Regions from separate parts of the Clostridium sp. LIBA-8841 genome, predicted to be linked through region 4. Evidence: riboswitches for the same ligand, from Rfam matches in the RefSeq annotation. Region 4 holds a riboswitch; each other region holds the start of a gene.
The links. Region 4 has a riboswitch for thiamine pyrophosphate ahead of tenA (thiaminase II). Riboswitches for the same ligand answer to the same signal wherever they lie in the genome.
Positions count from the first base shown of each region.

Region 1: linked by a shared signal. The riboswitch ahead of thiD (bifunctional hydroxymethylpyrimidine kinase/phosphomethylpyrimidine kinase) and the one ahead of tenA (thiaminase II) in region 4 are both predicted to bind thiamine pyrophosphate.
Region 2: linked by a shared signal. The riboswitch ahead of thiC (phosphomethylpyrimidine synthase ThiC) and the one ahead of tenA (thiaminase II) in region 4 are both predicted to bind thiamine pyrophosphate.
Region 3: linked by a shared signal. The riboswitch ahead of thiT (energy-coupled thiamine transporter ThiT) and the one ahead of tenA (thiaminase II) in region 4 are both predicted to bind thiamine pyrophosphate.

Region 1 is NZ_CM173488.1:2,286,103-2,290,817, reverse strand. Features, by position in the region: gene AC2A4K_RS09915 (LacI family DNA-binding transcriptional regulator) at 98-1,111, shown strand; gene AC2A4K_RS09910 (patatin-like phospholipase family protein) at 1,300-2,169, opposite strand; TPP riboswitch at 2,290-2,399, shown strand; gene thiD (bifunctional hydroxymethylpyrimidine kinase/phosphomethylpyrimidine kinase) at 2,474-3,268, shown strand; gene thiM (hydroxyethylthiazole kinase) at 3,280-4,077, shown strand; gene thiE (thiamine phosphate synthase) at 4,070-4,693, shown strand.
Region 2 is NZ_CM173488.1:977,702-982,416, reverse strand. Features, by position in the region: gene AC2A4K_RS04165 (phosphoribosylformylglycinamidine synthase) at 1-1,202, opposite strand, end outside; gene thiC (phosphomethylpyrimidine synthase ThiC) at 1,442-2,752, opposite strand; TPP riboswitch at 2,902-3,006, opposite strand; gene kduD (2-dehydro-3-deoxy-D-gluconate 5-dehydrogenase KduD) at 3,150-3,935, opposite strand; gene AC2A4K_RS04150 (dUTP diphosphatase) at 4,141-4,715, opposite strand, start outside.
Region 3 is NZ_CM173488.1:2,325,994-2,330,708, reverse strand. Features, by position in the region: gene AC2A4K_RS10065 (pyridoxal phosphate-dependent aminotransferase) at 1-803, opposite strand, end outside; gene thiT (energy-coupled thiamine transporter ThiT) at 915-1,610, opposite strand; TPP riboswitch at 1,701-1,803, opposite strand; gene AC2A4K_RS10055 (S8 family peptidase) at 1,914-3,752, opposite strand; gene AC2A4K_RS10050 (sodium-dependent transporter) at 3,833-4,715, opposite strand, start outside.
Region 4 is NZ_CM173488.1:3,698,698-3,703,412, reverse strand. Features, by position in the region: gene AC2A4K_RS16550 (class I SAM-dependent rRNA methyltransferase) at 1-1,008, opposite strand, end outside; gene AC2A4K_RS16545 (hypothetical protein) at 1,247-1,561, shown strand; TPP riboswitch at 1,629-1,731, shown strand; gene tenA (thiaminase II) at 2,046-2,711, shown strand; gene thiT (energy-coupled thiamine transporter ThiT) at 2,711-3,319, shown strand; gene AC2A4K_RS16530 (ABC-F family ATP-binding cassette domain-containing protein) at 3,663-4,715, shown strand, end outside.

The DNA of each region.
Region 1 (4,715 bases), 1.4 Mb from region 4:
AATATATTTATTAAATTTATATATTATGTGAAATAAATATTAGAAAATTTTACTAAAAGAATATATAATAGACTTAAGAAAGTTAAGGAGTGATGATGTGGCTACAATTAAAGATATTGCAAAAGGTGCTGGAGTTTCAATAGCTACTGTATCTAGAGTTTTAAACTTAGATGAAACACTTAATGTGTCTGAAGAAACAAGAAAAAAAGTAATGGAAATAGCTGAGGAATTAAATTATTTAACAGTAAAAGAGAGAAAAAATAAAATTAAAAACTATACTATAGGAATAGTCTATTGGTACACAGAAATACAAGAGTTAAATGATCCATATTTTCTTTCAATAAGAATGGCCGTTGAAAAGAAATGTAGTGAAGAAAAAATTAAGTTTAAACCTATAGATTTTCAAAAGATTATTAATGAAGGTACTAAAGAATATACAGATTTAGATGGTATCTTAGCTATTGGAATATTTGGAGAAAAGGAAATAGAATTAATGGAGAAACTATCTAAAAATATAGTTTTTGTAGATTCTTCTCCAGAAGAGTGGAAGTATGATTCTGTTGTGGTGGATTTTAAGTACGGAGTTAAAATAGCTTTAGAATATTTGACTTCTTTAGGTCATAAGAAAATTGGATATTTAGGTGGAGAATCTATTATTCATAATAGCAATGAATCCTTAAGAAAAATAAATTATAGAGAAAAAACTTTTAAGGAATATATGGAAGATATAAAAGGATATAAGGAGGAGTGGGTTTTAAAGGGACGGTTTTTACCTGAGGATGGTTATGAGCTTATGAAAAAAGTTTTAAAAGAAAAGAATTTGCCCACGGCTTTCTTTATTGCAAGTGATCCTATGGCCATAGGAGCTTATAAAGCTATATCTGAGGCTGGACTTAAAATACCAGAGGATATAAGCATAGTTGGCTTTGATGATATATGTACGGCTAAGTTCTTAAATCCTTCACTAACAACCATAAAGGTGTACACAGAATATATGGGGAATGTTGCAGTAGATACACTTTTAGAGAGAATGAGGACAGGAAGAGAGATGTCTAAAAAAATAGTTTTACCTGTTAAGCTTATTGTAAGAGATAGTTGTAGAAAACTTTAAAAAATAATTTAAGTTTTTAACTAAAAGAGACTATATCAGAACTTAAAATAATAGAACTTATAGATTATATGAAGAAGATAGTTATAAATTTTTTAGAAAACTGAGTAATTTTCAGAATATATCCATAAGTTCTACTTTAAGTTAAGTCTGACATAGTCTTTTTTATTTAAATCTAAATTAAGTAAAAATTAGTATTCACCTAAGACAGAATCTATTGTAAAAAATAAAGCTTTAATTTTTTCTAAGTTTTTTATGCAGGCGTTATAACCGGCATTATAAGCTTTTTCTAATTTACAGACATCTTTTTCAAAGCTTTCAATTGATTCTTCTTCAGAAGGTCTGATTATTAATGCTTTTCCATCCCTTTCTAATTCTTCACAAAACTTTACTGTATCATTATATTTAATATGTCTTGTTAAAAAAGAATCCTTTAATTTAGGATATTTACGTCCAACTATTTTAGATGCTAATTTATTACTTTTCCCTAAAGTTTTTTTATAGTTCTTAGGACGAGTAAGAATAATTAAATGCTTTTCGTTCCCATCTTCTAAGGCCTTTTTTATTGGGATTGGATCTAAAAGTCCTCCATCATAATACTCGTTTCCATTGATTTTTATTGATGGGAAAAGTAATGGAATTGCACAGGTGGCTCTTAAGGCCATATATTTTTCATCCTTAATTTTGCCATCTAAGTATTCTGTTTTCCCTGTGTTAGCATTAGTGACTCCAATTAAAACTTTTCCCTTATAATTTGAAAGTGCATTAAAATCATAAGGGAAGAGTTTGTTTGCTAATTCATCAAAGACAAAATCTAAACCAAAAATGCTTCTACATTTAAAAAAGTTAGAAACACCTAAATAGCGTTTGTCATTTCTATATTTTTTTAATATTTCAATATTTCTTCCTTTTTGATTAGAAAAATAGGAAAAACCATTAGTTATTCCTGCTGATACTCCAATGCAATATGGAAAGATTATATTGTTATCAAGAAGAGCATCCATAACCCCTGCACTGAAAATAGGACGTAAAGTTCCTCCTTCTAAAACTAAACTAACCATAAAAATATCCTCCTAAAATTGATATATTTAAAATTATAATCCTTAACTTAAAAAATATCAAAAAAAGACATGTTGAAAAAGAAGAATGAGTATGGTATCATTTGGATTAGAAAATATCATAAAAATAGCTAGGGGGGCCAGTAGTGTCTGGCTGAGATTAGAAATTAAATTTCTTGACCCTTTAACCTGATCTGGTTAATACCAGCGTAGGGAAGCCTGAGACAAGTATATTTTAATTGATTTTAAAGCATATATAGCCTTTGGGCTATATATGCTTTTTTATTTTAAAAAAGGAGAGAAAAATATGACTAAATTATTTAATGCATTAACGATTGCAGGATCTGATAGTTCTGGAGGAGCGGGAATACAGGCTGATATAAAATCATTCTCTGCCAATGGAGTATATGGAATGAGCATAATAACTGCCATAACTGCTCAAAGTACTCAAGGAGTTTTTGGAATAATGGATGTTACTCCTGAAATTATAGAAAAACAAATAGATGTTATTTTTGATGATATAGAAGTTGATGCTATAAAGATAGGTATGGTGTCTAAGATTGAATCAATAGAAGCAATAAGTAATGCTTTAGGAAGAGTAGAAAACTTGCCACAAATAGTTTTAGACCCTGTTATGATTTCAAAAAGTGGATTTAAGCTTTTATCAGATGATGCAAAAAATACTTTAATAGATAAATTAATACCACTAGCTACTTTAATAACTCCAAATTTACCAGAAGCGGAAGAGTTATTAGGTAGAGAAATAATTACAATAGAAGATATGAAAAAGGCTGCTATTGATATTAAAAAAATGGGAGCTAAAAATGTCTTAATTAAAGGAGGACATTTAGAGGGAGAAGCTACAGATCTTCTGTATGATGGCGAAAACTTTATTCTTTTTGAACAAGATAGAATAAATACAAAACATACTCATGGAACAGGATGTACTTTATCATCAGCTATTACAGCTAATTTATCAAAGGGAATGAATATACCTGATGCAGTTAAAAGTGGAAAAGAATATATTACAGGAGCTATAAAAAATGGCTTTAAACTTGGAAAAGGTGTTGGGCCAACACATCATTTCTATAAATTTTATTAGGAGGAATAATAATGGGAATTTTAAAAAGAGAAAATCCTTTAATACACATGATAACAAACTACGTTACAGTTAATGACTTAGCTCAAGTAACTATTAACTATGGTGGATTGCCTCTTATGGCTACACATCATGAGGAGCTAGAAGAAATAACAGGAATGGCTAATGGATTATTAGTTAATATAGGAACTTTAGAACCTTATCAAATGGAATCATCAATGACTTCTATGAGAATAGCAAGAGAAAAAGGAATTCCTTCTGTTTTAGATCCAGTAGGTGTACAAGCTTCTAAGCTTAGAAAAGATTTTGCAAAAAGGTTGATATTAGAGGGAGAACCTTCACTTGTAAAGGGAAATTTAGCTGAAATAAAAACTCTTATAGGAGAAACATCAAAGTCAATAGGAATAGATTCTTTTAATGATACCTTAAGTGAAAATACAAAAAATAAAATAAAAGAATATGCAAAGGAAAGAAATTTAATAATAGTTGTTTCTGGTGTATGTGATTTCATAACTAATGGGAAGGATGGAGCCATTGTTAAAAATGGAACTTATAAAATGAGCAAAATAACAGGAACAGGATGTATGCTAGGAGCCTTATTAACCATAGCTTTAAGTTTTTATGATGATAAAGCTTTAAGATTTAAAGAAGTTGTTAAAGCAGTAGCAGCATGGGGGATATGCGGAGAAATAGCTGAGGAAAGATTAGGAGAAAAAGAGGGGATAATGACTTTTAAACATAATCTTCTAGATGAGCTTTCAATGATTAGTGATGAAGTAATAAAAGAAAGAGAGAAGGTTTATTATGAGTAATTCATACTGTAAAAAATTATACTTAGTAACTGACTATAGGATTCCTTTTAATGAACTTTTAGAAAAGACTAAGGAAGCCTTAATTGGAGGAGTATCTATTGTTCAATATAGAGCGAAGAATAAAGACACTAAGGAAATGTGTAAAGAAGCTAAGGCTTTAAAAAAACTTTGCAATGACTTTGGAGCAATTTTTTTAGTAAATGATAGAATTGATGTGGCATTAGCAGTAAAAGCTCATGGTGTTCATATAGGACAAGATGATATGGATGTGTCTATAGCAAGAGAAATAATGCCAAAGGATGCTATTATAGGTGTTACAGTTCACAATAAAGAAGAGGCCTTAAAAGCAATAGAAGATGGAGCTGATAACTTAGGAGTTGGGGCTTTATTTTCAACCAATAGCAAAGATGATGCAATCTTAATGACATTAGAAACTTTAAGAGAAATAAGAGAAGTTTCTTCTATACCTCTATATGGTATTGGAGGTATAACTCCTTATAATTTAAGTCAGGATATTTTAGAGAATTTAGAAGGGGTTGCAGTTATATCAGCATTATTAAATAGCGAAGATATAATTGAGAAGAGCAAAGAGTTTTTAAAGGTGCTTAGTAGATAGGAAAACTTGAATATTAAAATAA
Region 2 (4,715 bases), 1.1 Mb from region 4:
ATTTGATTTCCATATGAACTATATCCATGTGCAGCTCCTAAGGTTATTTTTCTTTGAGGTAACTTTCCCTTTAAAGTTTCTTCAATTCCAGCTGTTGGATCTGCTGCGCCTGTAACTCTCATAGCTTGGTAGACATAACTTCTTCCTGAAAGTGGATCTCTAATAGCTCCTCCTAAACAAGTTGCCGCGCCTCCAAAAGGCTCTATTTCCGTTGGGTGATTATGTGTCTCATTTTTAAACATTAAAAGATATTTTTCAGTTCCATTATTTGTTTCTATCTCTATGTTTATAGAACAAGCATTTATTTCATCTGAAACATCTAAGTCATCAAGTTTTCCTCTTTTTCTTAGTTCTTTCATTGCTATAGTAGCTAAATCCATTAATTTAATATCTCTAGTCTCTAACTTATCTTCATAAACATACGCTCTTGAATTTCTATAATCTTCATAAGCTTTTTTAATAGGTTCTGAATATTGACCTTCTTCTATTTCAACATCTCTAATTATTGTTTCAAAAGTTGTATGTCTACAATGATCTGACCAATAAGTATCAATAACTTTAATCTCAGTTATTGTTGGATTTCTATCTTCTGATTTAAAATAATCTCTTATCATTTTTAAATCTTCTAAACTCATAGCTAAAGAATTTTCTATATGAAAGTTTTTAAGTTCCTCCTCAGTTAGATTCAAAAATCCATTTAAAACTTCAACGCCCTTAGGTTCATCTAAGTTATCTTCTAAAACTTTTGATAATGGATCTACTTCTCTTGAATCAACAGGATTAATATAATAAGCTTTTATCCTATCTATCTCTTCATCATTTAAATCACCTTTTAAAACAATGATTTTTGATGATTTAACAGGAACTTTTGCTTCCTCAGTAAGAAGCATTATACACTCTGAAGCTGAATCAGCTCTTTGATCATACTGTCCTGGTAAATATTCAACACCAAAAGCATTTTCATCTTGTCCTATTTCAAAATTTTCTTCATAAACTCTATCTACTGGAGCTTCTGACAAAATAGTATTTACAGTCCTTATATACTGCTCTTCTTCCATATTTCCTAGTATGTACTTATTTAAAACTCTTATATCCTCTAAAGCTTCGACTCTTAAGTTATCTTTAAAATCTTTAAGTAATATCTGACTTTCAACATTAAAACCAGCCTTTTTTTCTACAAATACCATTCTAATACCAGACATTTTAATCCCCCATTCAAAACACGAACATTATTTATGATTAAATATTAATCATTCGTTAAATAGAGAATATCATTATAAATACGTATTGTCAATAATTAAATTTATTTAAACGTTCGGTTTTTAATATATTTAATCATCTTTTTATCATTTATATTCCAAAATAATTCGTATTTAATCATAAAAATAGAGATATATTAAAAGTTTAGAATAATCTTCCTTTTAATATATCTCCAATATTTTTAATCTTCTCTTAAAAGATTTATATCTTTTCCCTCTAGAATCTTATTCATATTTCTTATAGAACACATTTTCCCACACATTGTACAACTATCTTTATGTTCAGGATTCGATTCTTTTCTATACCTAATTGCTTTTTCACTGTCTATGGCTAAAGAAAACATCTCATCCCAATCTAATCTTTTCCTAGCCTCACTCATTTTATTATCCCTCTCTCTTACTCCTAGGATTCCTTTTGCTATATCTGCCGCATGTGCTGCTATCTTTGAAGCAACTATTCCCTCCCTTACATCTTCTAAATTAGGAAGTCTTAAATGTTCTGCTGGTGTTACATAGCAAAGAAAATCTGCTCCATAAGAAGCTGCCATAGCTCCTCCTATGGAACTCGTTATATGATCATACCCTGGTGCTATATCAGTTACTATTGGGCCTAAAACATAAAATGGTGCTCCATGGCATAATTTTTTCTCTAATAAAACATTAGCTTCTATTTCATTCATTGCCATATGCCCAGGTCCCTCTATTATTACTTGAATATTTCTTTCCCAAGCTCTTTTTGTCAACTCTCCAAGAGTAATTAACTCTTTTATTTGTATAGCATCAGTTGAATCAGCTATTGAACCAGGTCTACAAGCATCACCTAAACTTAAGGTTAAATCATACTTTTCACATATATCTAATAATCTATCAAAATATTCATAGAAAGGGTTTTCTCTATTATTTAATTCCATCCATGCAAAAAGGAGAGATCCTCCTCTAGAAACTATATTAGTCAATCTTTTATTTCTTCTAAAAGTTTCAACTGCTTCTCTATTTAATCCAGCATGTATAGTAACAAAATCTACTCCATCTTTTGCATGTTTCTCTACAACCTCAAAAAATTCATCAATAGTTATATCCTTAAGTTCTTTATCATAGAACCCAACTACATCATACATTGGTACAGTTCCTATCATAGCTGTAGATATCTCAACAAGTCTTTTCCTAAAATCATAAGTTTTACCATAGTTACTTAAATCCATTATGGATTCTGCATTCATTTCTATGGCTTTTTTAACCTTTTCTAACTCTAATTCTATATTGGCATAATCCTTTGAAATTCCTAGATTAACATTTATTTTAGTTCTTAACCCTTGTCCAACACCTTCTGCACTTATGCTCTTATGTTTTTTATTAGCTGGTATTACAACTTTTCCCTCAGCCATTAAATTCATTAAAGTTTGAACATTAATACCTTCTTTTTCTGCAACCACTTGCATTTCCTTTGTTATTATGCCTCTTTTAGCAGCATCCATTTGAGTTGTGTAATTCATATTAGTTCTCCTTATTTTAATTTTTTAACTGCGCAGTTAAATTAATATAGGATCCTAGTTTTTTATAAAAAATAAAAGCTTGCCATAAGGCAAGCTTAATAAACACTTATATAGATATACTTATACAAATTTTTAGCATAAATATAAATAAACAACAGTTTATGCTTCCCTACGGTAGTACTAACTACATCAGGTTTTAAGGGTTAGATAGCTATTATCCTCTCAGCATATAAAATGCACCCCTAGCACTTACGATTAAATATTTACTTTTTTTCTAAATTATACTATTAAAATTTTATAATTTCAAGTAAATTTATAAAAACAAGTAATTATGCACTAAAATTTAGTAATTGTTTAAACTTATTATAGGTTTCATCATCAACTTTTTGCAAGTCACTTATCTAGCTAACCATCCTCCATCAACAGCTAAAATATGTCCATCCATATAATCTGATGCTCTACTTGCTAAGAATATTACAGCTCCCATCAAATCAAAAGGCTCTCCCCATCTACCTGCTGGTATCCTTGATAATATCTCTGAATTTCTACTAGCATTTAAAGTTAATTCTTCTGTATTAGCCGTTTTTATATAGCCTGGTGCAATAGCATTTACATTTACTCCAAATTCAGCTAGTTCATTAGCAAAGGATTTTGTTAGTCCTGCTACTGCATGCTTACTTGCAGTATAAGCTGGAACATATTTACCTCCTTGGAATGAAAGCATTGAAGCTATATTTATTATTTTACCATGTCTATTTTTTACCATAGTTTTTGCTATCTCTTTACTTAAATAATAAACACTATTTAAGTTAACATCTAAGACGAATTGCCAATCTTCATCAGTATATTCAAATAAACTATTTCTTTTTATGGTACCTGCATTATTAACTAAAATATCTATTTTCCCAAAAAGCTTTTTACTCTCTTCAATAACTTTTATAACATCAGTTTTCTCTTCTAAATCAGCTTGAATAAATTCAACCCTTCTTCTTTCTTTTTCTATTAATTTTCTTGTTTCATCTAAATCTTTTTCACTATGAACCACTATACACAAATCCGCTCCAGCCTTTGCTAAAGCAACAGAAATAGCCTGTCCTATACCTTTATTTCCACCAGTAACCATAGCTACCTTTCCATGTAATGAAAAATAATCCATTGAAAAATCACTTAAACTATTCACAATCTCAACCCCTTTGAAAGTTTTAAAACTTATTCATATTTTATACTACCTCTTACAGAAAACATTTTCAACTTCTTGTGAATATAATTAAAATTAATAAAATAAAAAAGCTTTAGAATAAGTTGTTATCTCATTCTAAAACTTTCTTATATTCCGTCTTTTTAATATATTATAATTTAAATCTTATCTACAAATTAATCAAAAATATTTAGAAACCTGTGTGACCAAATCCGCCACCTCTATTTACACTTTTGAATTTTGAAACATCATCAGTTTCTATAAAGTTAGCCTTATAATATTTAGCTAAAACCATTTGGGCAATTCTATTTCCTTTTTTTATATATATACTTCCATATGGATTTCCATTCTTATCTAAATAAATATATGTTTTTAATAACTTTTTATAAGCTCTCTTTCCTTCTTCTTCATAAGAACTTAAATCATGTCCTTTCGACTCTAAATATTCACTTAATCTTACCTCTGTATAATTATTTTTTAAGTCATCTAATATACTTATATCATTAGCTATTTCATAAGGAAGATTAGCTATATTATAATTATTCTCTAAAATTACTGATATATTGCTAACTGAATCAGCATCAATAGTTCCTATTGAGTTTGAAATTTTCAGATTTGTTCTTAAAGAAAGTCCACTTCTAGCTCTAATTTGAAGTTCCATATTATCAGGAATTGCAAACTTTAAATCTAATGGAATTGCCACTTTTTCAAAAGGTCTTATAACCATATCTTTAGCTGCAAAAACATCTGCTCCAGCGGCTAATG
Region 3 (4,715 bases), 1.4 Mb from region 4:
GAAGTATTTGAAGTTATGTATTCCTTATCTTTAAACATAATTTCTCCCATTGTTGTGGCAAAAATATTTATATTCCATAAATCAAGCTTTTCAAGCATTTCTTCTTTTATTTTTTTATTAGAAATAAGTCCATAGCCCAATCTTATTCCAGGTGTTGAGAAAAACTTAGAAGTCCCTCTAATTACAAAAAGATTAGAAAAGTTATCTACAAGAGGAGTAGAAGAATATATTTCAGGTTCTGTAAACTCAACATATGTTTCATCTACCATAAATATAGTAGAAGTATTTTTTAGTAAAGAAGAAATTTCATCTTTTGAAAAAGCAAAACCTGTAGGATTATTAGGGTTACAGATTATAACTAAGTCATAATTTGAAGAATTTATAGAATTTATTAATTTATGTACATCTATTTTAAAGTCGTCTTCTTCTTTTGAGAAAAACTTAACTATTTCACAATTTATTTTTTCAAGTTCACTTTCATATTCTGAATAGGAAGGGGAGAGTAACAATGCTTTTTTAGGATTAATAATGCTTATAAAAGAAGAGATTAATTCTGTAGCACCACTTCCCACTATAATATTTTCTTTTTTACAATTACAGTATTCTGAAATAGCTTCTTTTAAAGCCGTATATTTAGGATCAGGGTACATAGAAACCATATCAATGTTTTCTAGAATAGCATTTTTAGCTTTTTTAGATGCGCCAAAGGGATTTATATTTGAACTAAAGTCTTTAATATCTGTTTTATTTAAGCCTAACTTACTTGATAAATCAAATAAATTAGCTCCATGATTAATACTCATAAGTAGTACCTCCTAAGTTGATTTAACTTTTTATTTTATAATTATAGTATAATTCTTTAAGAAAAAAATAAAAAGGTCTAGATTTTTATAAAAATCTAGACCTTTTTTATTTTAAGCTGCATATTTGCTTGTTATGCTTTTAGATTGTATGGCTTTAATAAGTCTATTAATAGGTAGAACGCTTAATATTACTATACAGATTAAACCATCAATACCTATTAAAGAACCATTTATTAAAAATGAATATAGAATTGGAGACATTCCTTCAGGAGCAAATGTTCCAAAGAAAACAACTCCAGAAATAAAGTGTGCTACAAATTTTAGGAATATTGCAACTGTGGCTCCAAAAATTCTATGATTTTTAAAGAATCCTGCTACTCCTAAAGCCATATATGGTAAAGGATAATCAAATAACACTTGAACAGGATGAAGTATATATGGATCTATGAATAAGGAAATTATACCGAATAAAAATCCAGTAAGCATTCCAACTAATGGACCATAAGCATAAGCAATAAGTATTATAGGAATCATACTACCTAATGTAATTCCTCCGCCTTGAGGAAATTTATATATCTTTAGCATGTTTAATACAGCTGTAAGAGCTAAAGCAATCCCTATAGTTGTAAGCATTTTAGCATCAAATTTTATATCTTTAGCTTTTATAAGTAAAACTAATATTATTAGGAATCCAATTAAAGTGAGTATTGTTAGTGGATTAGTTAAAATCTCCTTTAAATTTCCTCCTAAATTAATTGATGAAAAACTTTGTATAAAGTCATTTATTATTTGTGAAAATGACATCATAGTTTAAACCCCTCCTTAAACTTTAAGTGTGCTTAGAGAGTCTAAAGAATGTAAATAAAAAAACCGAATCTAAACATAGATCCGGTTTAAATACAGCCCTAAACGCTTCCCTACGCTGGAATTAACCAGATCAGGTGTTGAGGGTTAATGATAATTATCATCTCTCAGCCTAAAGGCACCCCTAGCACATGAAAATAATTCTAAGTTTATTTTATACGCTAATTATTCTTAGGTCAAGAAATATTAAAAAGTAAACAAAAAGTTTACCTTAGGTTAAGAAATATTAAAAAGCAAACAAAAAATTTACTTTGGAATTCTTATGAATAAATTATTCACATTAAAGGTTTCTGTTGAATCATCATTTTTACTTAAAAGATCTTCATTAAGATTTCTGTTTGGTGAATAACCTCTACCGAAAGAACCTAGTCTCAGACTATTTACGGTTCCAACTACATCTAAAATACCATACCCTAGATTTCGGTTAGGATATATATCATTTGGTCTTTTTCTAGCTCCTCTAATTAAATAAGTTTGAAGTTTTGGAGCGTACATTGTTGGGTTATTACCATCTACAATACTCCATTGAAGGAGGATAGCACAGCATCCAGCAGTAACAGCAGCAGCTACACTTCCACCAGAGACTAGAGAAGCTCCACCACCAGGCTTTGTTGCTATGGCATTAATTCCACCAGCTGCTATAATAGGTTGAATTATATCATTTCTTGTAAAGCCTTGGCCAGAACTAGATACTAAAGCATTATTATTTTGGTCATAATAGGCCGTACAGATTATATTTGTACATGTTCCAGGTTCTGTTAAGGTAGTTTCCTTAGTTGGTGCTAAAAACTTAGTGTCTGGAGCTAACAATTCTCTTTGAAGTAACCAAGCATTGTATTTGCCATAAACTATATATTCGCCAGTAAGAGTAAATTTCCAAATACCTTCTGCTATATTATCTGCACGGATTAAGATGGATTCATCTCCTGTAAATTCATCAGGAGAATCATAAGCTACTTCCATTGAAGTTCCTTCATATATAAATTTAATTTTATAAAATAATCCAAATAAACCTAATTTGGTATCAAATACCGTTATGTTTTTTATTGATTCTCCAGAAGGTGAAGTTATGCTTAAAGTGAATTTATCGGGTTTTTTACCATAAATTTGTAAAACTAGTCCTTTTTGCTCTTTTCCAACGCTTATTTCAATTACGCTATCAAGGCCAGTACCAGGAATTATATTAGAGGTATGAGTATCTGTGTTTCCTTGATTACCACTTGAGCTAACTACTATTATGCCTCTTTTAGTAGAAATTCTATTTATATATCTTTCTAAATTGCTTTCACCGGAATGGGGTCCTAGATTTCCTCCTAACCCTATATATATCACTATTGGTTTTTGAAGCTTTATAGATTTTTCATATAAATATTTTACAGCCAATATAATATCGGTATTACTATACATTGGTATATCGTTTTGAGGAAAAAATAAGTTGGCATAATTTTTAGAGGCTTGTTCTAATTTAACTATAATGAAATCGCAATTAGGTGCAGCACCTATAAAATCTCTATTGCGACCTCTTCCACCAGCTATGGATGCCATTTTTGTGCCATGACCAATTTCATCTCTTGAGGGAACTATTGTATATGGGTCTCCTCCTTCTTTAAAGAGAGTTATAGCTCTATTTATATCTTCTTTTGAATATTCACTACCATGAAGCATATTATCTGGAACTTTTCCAGTATCAATTGTTTGGTCCCATAAATAAAGAATTCTAGTAGTATCATCTTCCAGAAGAAATTCATTATTTAAGTAATCAATTCCAGTATCAACCATTCCTATGATTACATCAGTTCCAGTTAGTGTTAAATAAGGATTTCTGTGAAAAGTTATTGCAGAAGAAGCCTCAACTGGGGACGTGTTCTCTAAAGTATAAAGTGTTCCTAATTCTGCAAGAATAAAAGGTTGAATTTTTTTTAATAAGTTTTCTAAATCACTTTCTTTTAAAGAGAGTATTGCAATTTTTTCATCTATAATATAAATACTTGCGTTGGGGATGTTTTCTATTTCGGATTGAATATCACCAAAATATTCTACAAGCAAATTTATGAAATCTGGATTATTATAAAAGCTTTGTTTCATAAAGACTCCTAATTTATATTAATAATATTTATATTATTCTATAGCTGTCTTTAAGTTCTATTGTTTTTTAAAAGAAAAACTTAACCTATTCCACCGTATATTACTCCAAGTATTATTACTAGTATAGTAACTAAAATAAATATATATTTACCTAATGGAATGAACCAACTTCCAAGAGGTTTATGTGCTCCTTTATTGATTTCTAATAATACACTTTTGCCCCCAATAATATAATAGAATACAACAGCTACTAATAAAGCACAAAGAGGAGAAATTATTATTGTAATAAGGTTTGAAAAGCTATCAAACATACTCATATTTAAAGATAGAGGTATTCCACATAGGAAACAAAGTACTGAAATTATAATTGAAGTTTTTACCCTTTTTGATTTAAAGTGTGCCATGAAAGCTTCAACAGGACCTTCTAACATATTTACAGAGGATGAAATAGCTGCAAATATTACACTAAGGAAAAATAATGTGCTTATTAATGAGCCAAAATTCATACCTTGAAATACCTTTGGTAGAGTTATAAATAATAAAGATGGACCTGATGATGGATTTAATCCATATGCAAATACTGCTGGCATAATCATAAAGGATGCTAAAAGAGCAGCCAAAGTATCAAATATAGCAGTTTGGATTGCAGATGATGGAATATCAAATTTATCGTTTATGTAACTACCATAAACGACCATACCACATCCATTAAGTGAAACTGTGAAAAAGGCTTGTCCAAGAGCCATTACCCAAGTATCTATTTTAAATAAGTTTTCCCATCTTGGAACTAATAAATATTTAACGCCTTCAAAAGAACCTGGCAATGTTAAAGATCTTATGGTTAAAATTATAAAAATTAAAAGAAGTAGTGGCATAATTATTTTATTTAATTTTTCTATACCACGGCCTACTCCTAAGGAAACTATTATTAAAGTTAAAATTATAGCTAAAGCAAACCAAAAT
Region 4 (4,715 bases):
AGAGCAAGAGCATGTTGCGAAGTAGCCACCTTCTTTAACCATCTTTATTCCTCTAAGGTTTATTTCTTTATATCCTCTAATAGCTTGCTTAACAGTGTTTCTTGACTTTGTAAAAGCTGGTGGATCTAATATTACAACATCAAATTGTTTTCCTTCTCTTGACCAATCACCTAAAACATCAAAAGCATTGTGTTTTTCGAATTTAACAACATCTTGAAGATTATTAAGCTCAGCATTTCTTGTAGCACAATCAACGGCGTGTTGAGATACATCTATTCCTAAAACTGACTTAGCACCGGCTATACCAGCATTTAAAGCAAATGAACCAGTATGAGTGAAGCAATCTAAAACATCCATGTCTTTACATATTCTATGCATTGCAGCTCTATTTTCTTTTTGATCTAGGAAGAAACCGGTCTTTTGACCATTTTCTAAATCAACTATGTATTTAACACCATTTTCAACTATTTGTATATCAGTATCAAATGGCTCAGTTAAGAAGCCTTTTCTTTGCTCTAAACCTTCTATTTCCCTAGTTTTTATATCACTTCTTTCATAAACACCCTTAGCACCGTATTCATCAACTAGGATTTTTACTATTAAATCTCTATATTTATCCATTCCAAGAGTTGATATTTGAATTACGTAATAATCTTCAAATTTATCAACTGTTAAACCAGGAAGGAAATCAGCTTCTCCAAAGATAAATCTACATGAAGATGTGTCTATAACTCTCTTTCTGTATTCCCAAGCAGTTTTAAATCTTCTTTTGAAGAAGTCTTCATCTATTTCTTCATCTATATTCTTAGTCATTAATCTTATAGTTATTTTACTTCTATCATTTATGTAACCTTTTCCTAGGAAATAACCTTTATGATTATAAACTTCAACTATATCTCCGTTTTCGTAATCTCCGTCATATTCGTTTATTTCATCAATGTAAATCCAAGGTCTACCTTGTTCAGCTTTTTTATTTTTCCCTTTGTGTAAATAAAACTTACTCGCCATTTAAATAGCTCCTTCCAAAATAATTCTTATAAGATTATAACACATATTAAGTCTTTCAATAGGTTAAAAATATATTTAAAGAGTAGGAAATAAATATGAAGTTTAACCATGGTTATTTCTGTTTTATTTTTAAAAAATTTTTTAAAGATATATTCAGCTAAAAAACAATACTTTTAGAATAAAGATTAAATACTGAATATATATTTTTAATAAGAGTAATTTTAAGGATTGAATAAAATTGATAAAAGCTATCGTTATTCCAACACCTAAAAGATTAAGAAAATACATAAGAGAGTCTGATTTTAAAAAGAAGGCAAAGACCTTTGCAACCCCAGAGAGAGCTATGATATATGGGACTATAGGAACTGGTATAACAGTAATATCTTTAAGTGATGTGCCGGCTAAACCTTTTGTCATAGGAAGCTTAATATACCATGGTATTGCCTATGAAATTTTAGAAAGATGGTATGATGAATATGGTAATGATGAGGAAATCAGAAAGATGATGATGAGCAATAAAGATTATTGGAATAATTTTTATATGAGGTTTTAGACTTTATTTTTACTTGAGAAAGAAAAAACTAGAATTTATTAAAAAAAATATATATAATTATTATAGACTTTATAGCTAGGGGTGCCATTTGGCTGAGAGATAACATTTTGTTATTAACCCTTAAACCTGATCTGGGTAATACCAGCGTAGGAAAGCCAGTAGAAAGTTTTATAATAGTATTTTATATATTTAGAGTATTATGACTTTTTATAAATTAAGCTGCATCCTACAATGGATGCAGCTTTTATTTTTTATTTAGCTATGTTTTAAGTAAATATTGATTTTTAGCTAGACTTTCAAAACTAAAATAATTTAGTAAAGTATTACTCATTAAGATGACTTACAGTTCTACCTAAAAATTAATAATGGTTTAAAGTAGAGTTTTTATTTAAAAAGTTTAAGATTTATATGCTTTTATGAAACTTTTAGGTAATCCTTATTTGGGCTATTAAGTTTAATCATAAGATTAAAGGAGATGTCAAATATGAGATTTACAGAAAAATTATTAAAAGAGGCTATGCCGATATGGGACAAGTATTTAGAACACCCATTTATAAAAGAAATTGGAGAAGGAACTCTTGATAAGAATAAATTCAAAGAGTATTTAGTTCAAGATTACCTTTATTTAAAAGAATATGCTAAGATTTTTTGTATTGGTGTAGTTAAGGCCAGAACTATGGAAGAAATGAGATTTTTCTATAGTTCTACAAAAGGAACAATGGAAGATGAAACAGCAGTCCATATAGAATACTTAAAAGATTTTGGAATATCAGAAATAGAGGCTGAAAAAAGAGAATATAAAGGCACTACTATAAGTTATACAAGCTATATGCAAGCTATAGCTTTAAAAGGTGACTTAGATGAGATAGCTATAGCAACATTACCATGCACTTGGAGTTATAGCTATATAGGAAGATATATTGCTGAGAAATATGCTGATAAACTAGAAAAAAACTTTTTTAAACCGTGGATTGAAGAGTATGCTTCAGATGGATTTGCTGAGTTTACTGATAGATGGTTAGAATATGTGGATAAAACTTGTTCAGATTTATCAGAGGAAAAACAAAATAGACTGATAGAGATATTTAAAAGGGCAAGTTTATATGAACTTGACTTTTGGAATATGGCATATGAAGAAGGTGAAGAGTAATGGATGTTTATTTAGTAGCCTTAATAGAATTTGTATTATTAGCTTTATATATTTTAGATTTAAGAAAGCATAAAATAACAACAAAAGAAATTGTTATGATTGGATTAAATGTAGCAATTTCCTACGTGCTTTATATTATTCCGTTAGTTAGATATCCACAAGGTGGAGGAATAACTTTCTTTTCAATGCTACCAATAATGCTTCTTTCCTTAGTGTATGGAAGAACTGTTGGTGTTACAGGAGGATTAATCTTTGGTCTTCTAAAAACATTAAATGGAGCATTTATTGTTCATCCAGTACAGTTTTTTCTTGATTACATACTAGCTAATATGGCATTAGGATTAGCAGGAACATTTGGAATAGATAAAAAGTATAAAATATTCTTAGGATCATTTATGGCAGGCGCTTTAAGTACATTTATAAGTGTCGTTTCAGGGGTAGTTTTCTTTGGCCAATATGCGCCTCCAGGTATGAATTTATGGATTTATTCAATAATTTATAATGTAAGTAGTGCAGGAGTTGAAAGTTTTCTGACTACCATAGTATTAACTTTAATGCCAATACAATTGTTAGCTAGGAGAATGAAACCTTTGTCTAATAGAATTTAGAAAGCAAATATGCTTTATAAAGATTTTGAAAGAGTAGTAGAATTAATTTTGTGAGGATTTAGGAGACTTGATAAGGAAAATTTCAAGTTAAAATATAACAAGTTAGAAAATTAATATAGAATAATTTAAATTAGTATAGGGTTGTATCAAAGCTTAAAATAAAATTTATAAAGAGTATTAAGAGAATAGCTATGAATTCTTAATGAAATCCAGTAATTCTCATAATATGTTTATAAGTTTTATTTTAAGTTATTTTTGATACAATCCTTATTTTACTTTTGGAAGAACTTTAACTTTATATTATAATGAGAATAAGATTTGTTTTGAAAAGGATGGATAACTGATGAATTTAATAACTCTTGAAAATATAAGTAAGAGCTATTCAGAGAAAATTTTAGCTAATAATATATCATTAGGAATAAATGATGGTGAGAAGATTGGGCTTATAGGAGTTAACGGAACAGGAAAATCTTCTTTCTTAAAGATAGTGGCAGGAGTAGAAGAGCCTGATGAAGGGACAATAACAAAAGGTAATAGAGTAAGGATAGAATACCTTTCTCAGACACCAGATTATGATGATAATGCTACTGTTTTAGAGCAAGTTTTCAAAGGTAACTCAGAAGAAATGAGAATTCTAAGAGATTATGAAGAACTTTTAGAAAAGATAAATAAAGGCGAAAATAGCGATATAGATTCAGAAAAGATAATAAAACTTCAAGGAAAAATAGATGCTTTAAATCTTTGGGATATGGAAAGTGAAGCAAAAAATGTTTTAACTAAGCTTGGAATAACTAATTTTGAAGAAAAGGTAGGAAATCTTTCTGGAGGACAGAAGAAGAGAATAATGCTTGCAGCTGCATTAATAACTCCTAGTGAACTATTAATATTAGATGAGCCTACTAACCACTTAGATAACGAGACTATAAGTTGGTTAGAAGATTACTTAAATGGTAGAAAAGGTGCTCTTTTAATGATTACTCATGATAGATATTTCCTAGATAGAGTAACTAATAGAATATTAGAATTAGATAGAGGTAGATTATTTAGCTATGATGGAAACTATTCTGTTTTCTTAGAAAAGAAGATGGAGAGAATAGCTATAGAAAAGGCAAGTGAGGAAAAAAGACAAAACCTTATGAGAAAAGAACTAGCTTGGGTAAGAAGAGGTGCAAAGGCTAGAACTACTAAACAAAAAGCTAGACTTCAAAGATTTGATGAATTAGTAAATCAAGAAGGTTTTATTGAAAATGAAAATATAGAAATCTCTGTTATGGGAACTAGATTAGGTAAGAAAATAATAGAAATAGAACATTTAAATAAAAGCTTTGGAGATAAAAAGATTGTTGATGATTTTAACTACATAGTCTTAAGAAGTGATAGAATAGGTATTGTAGGA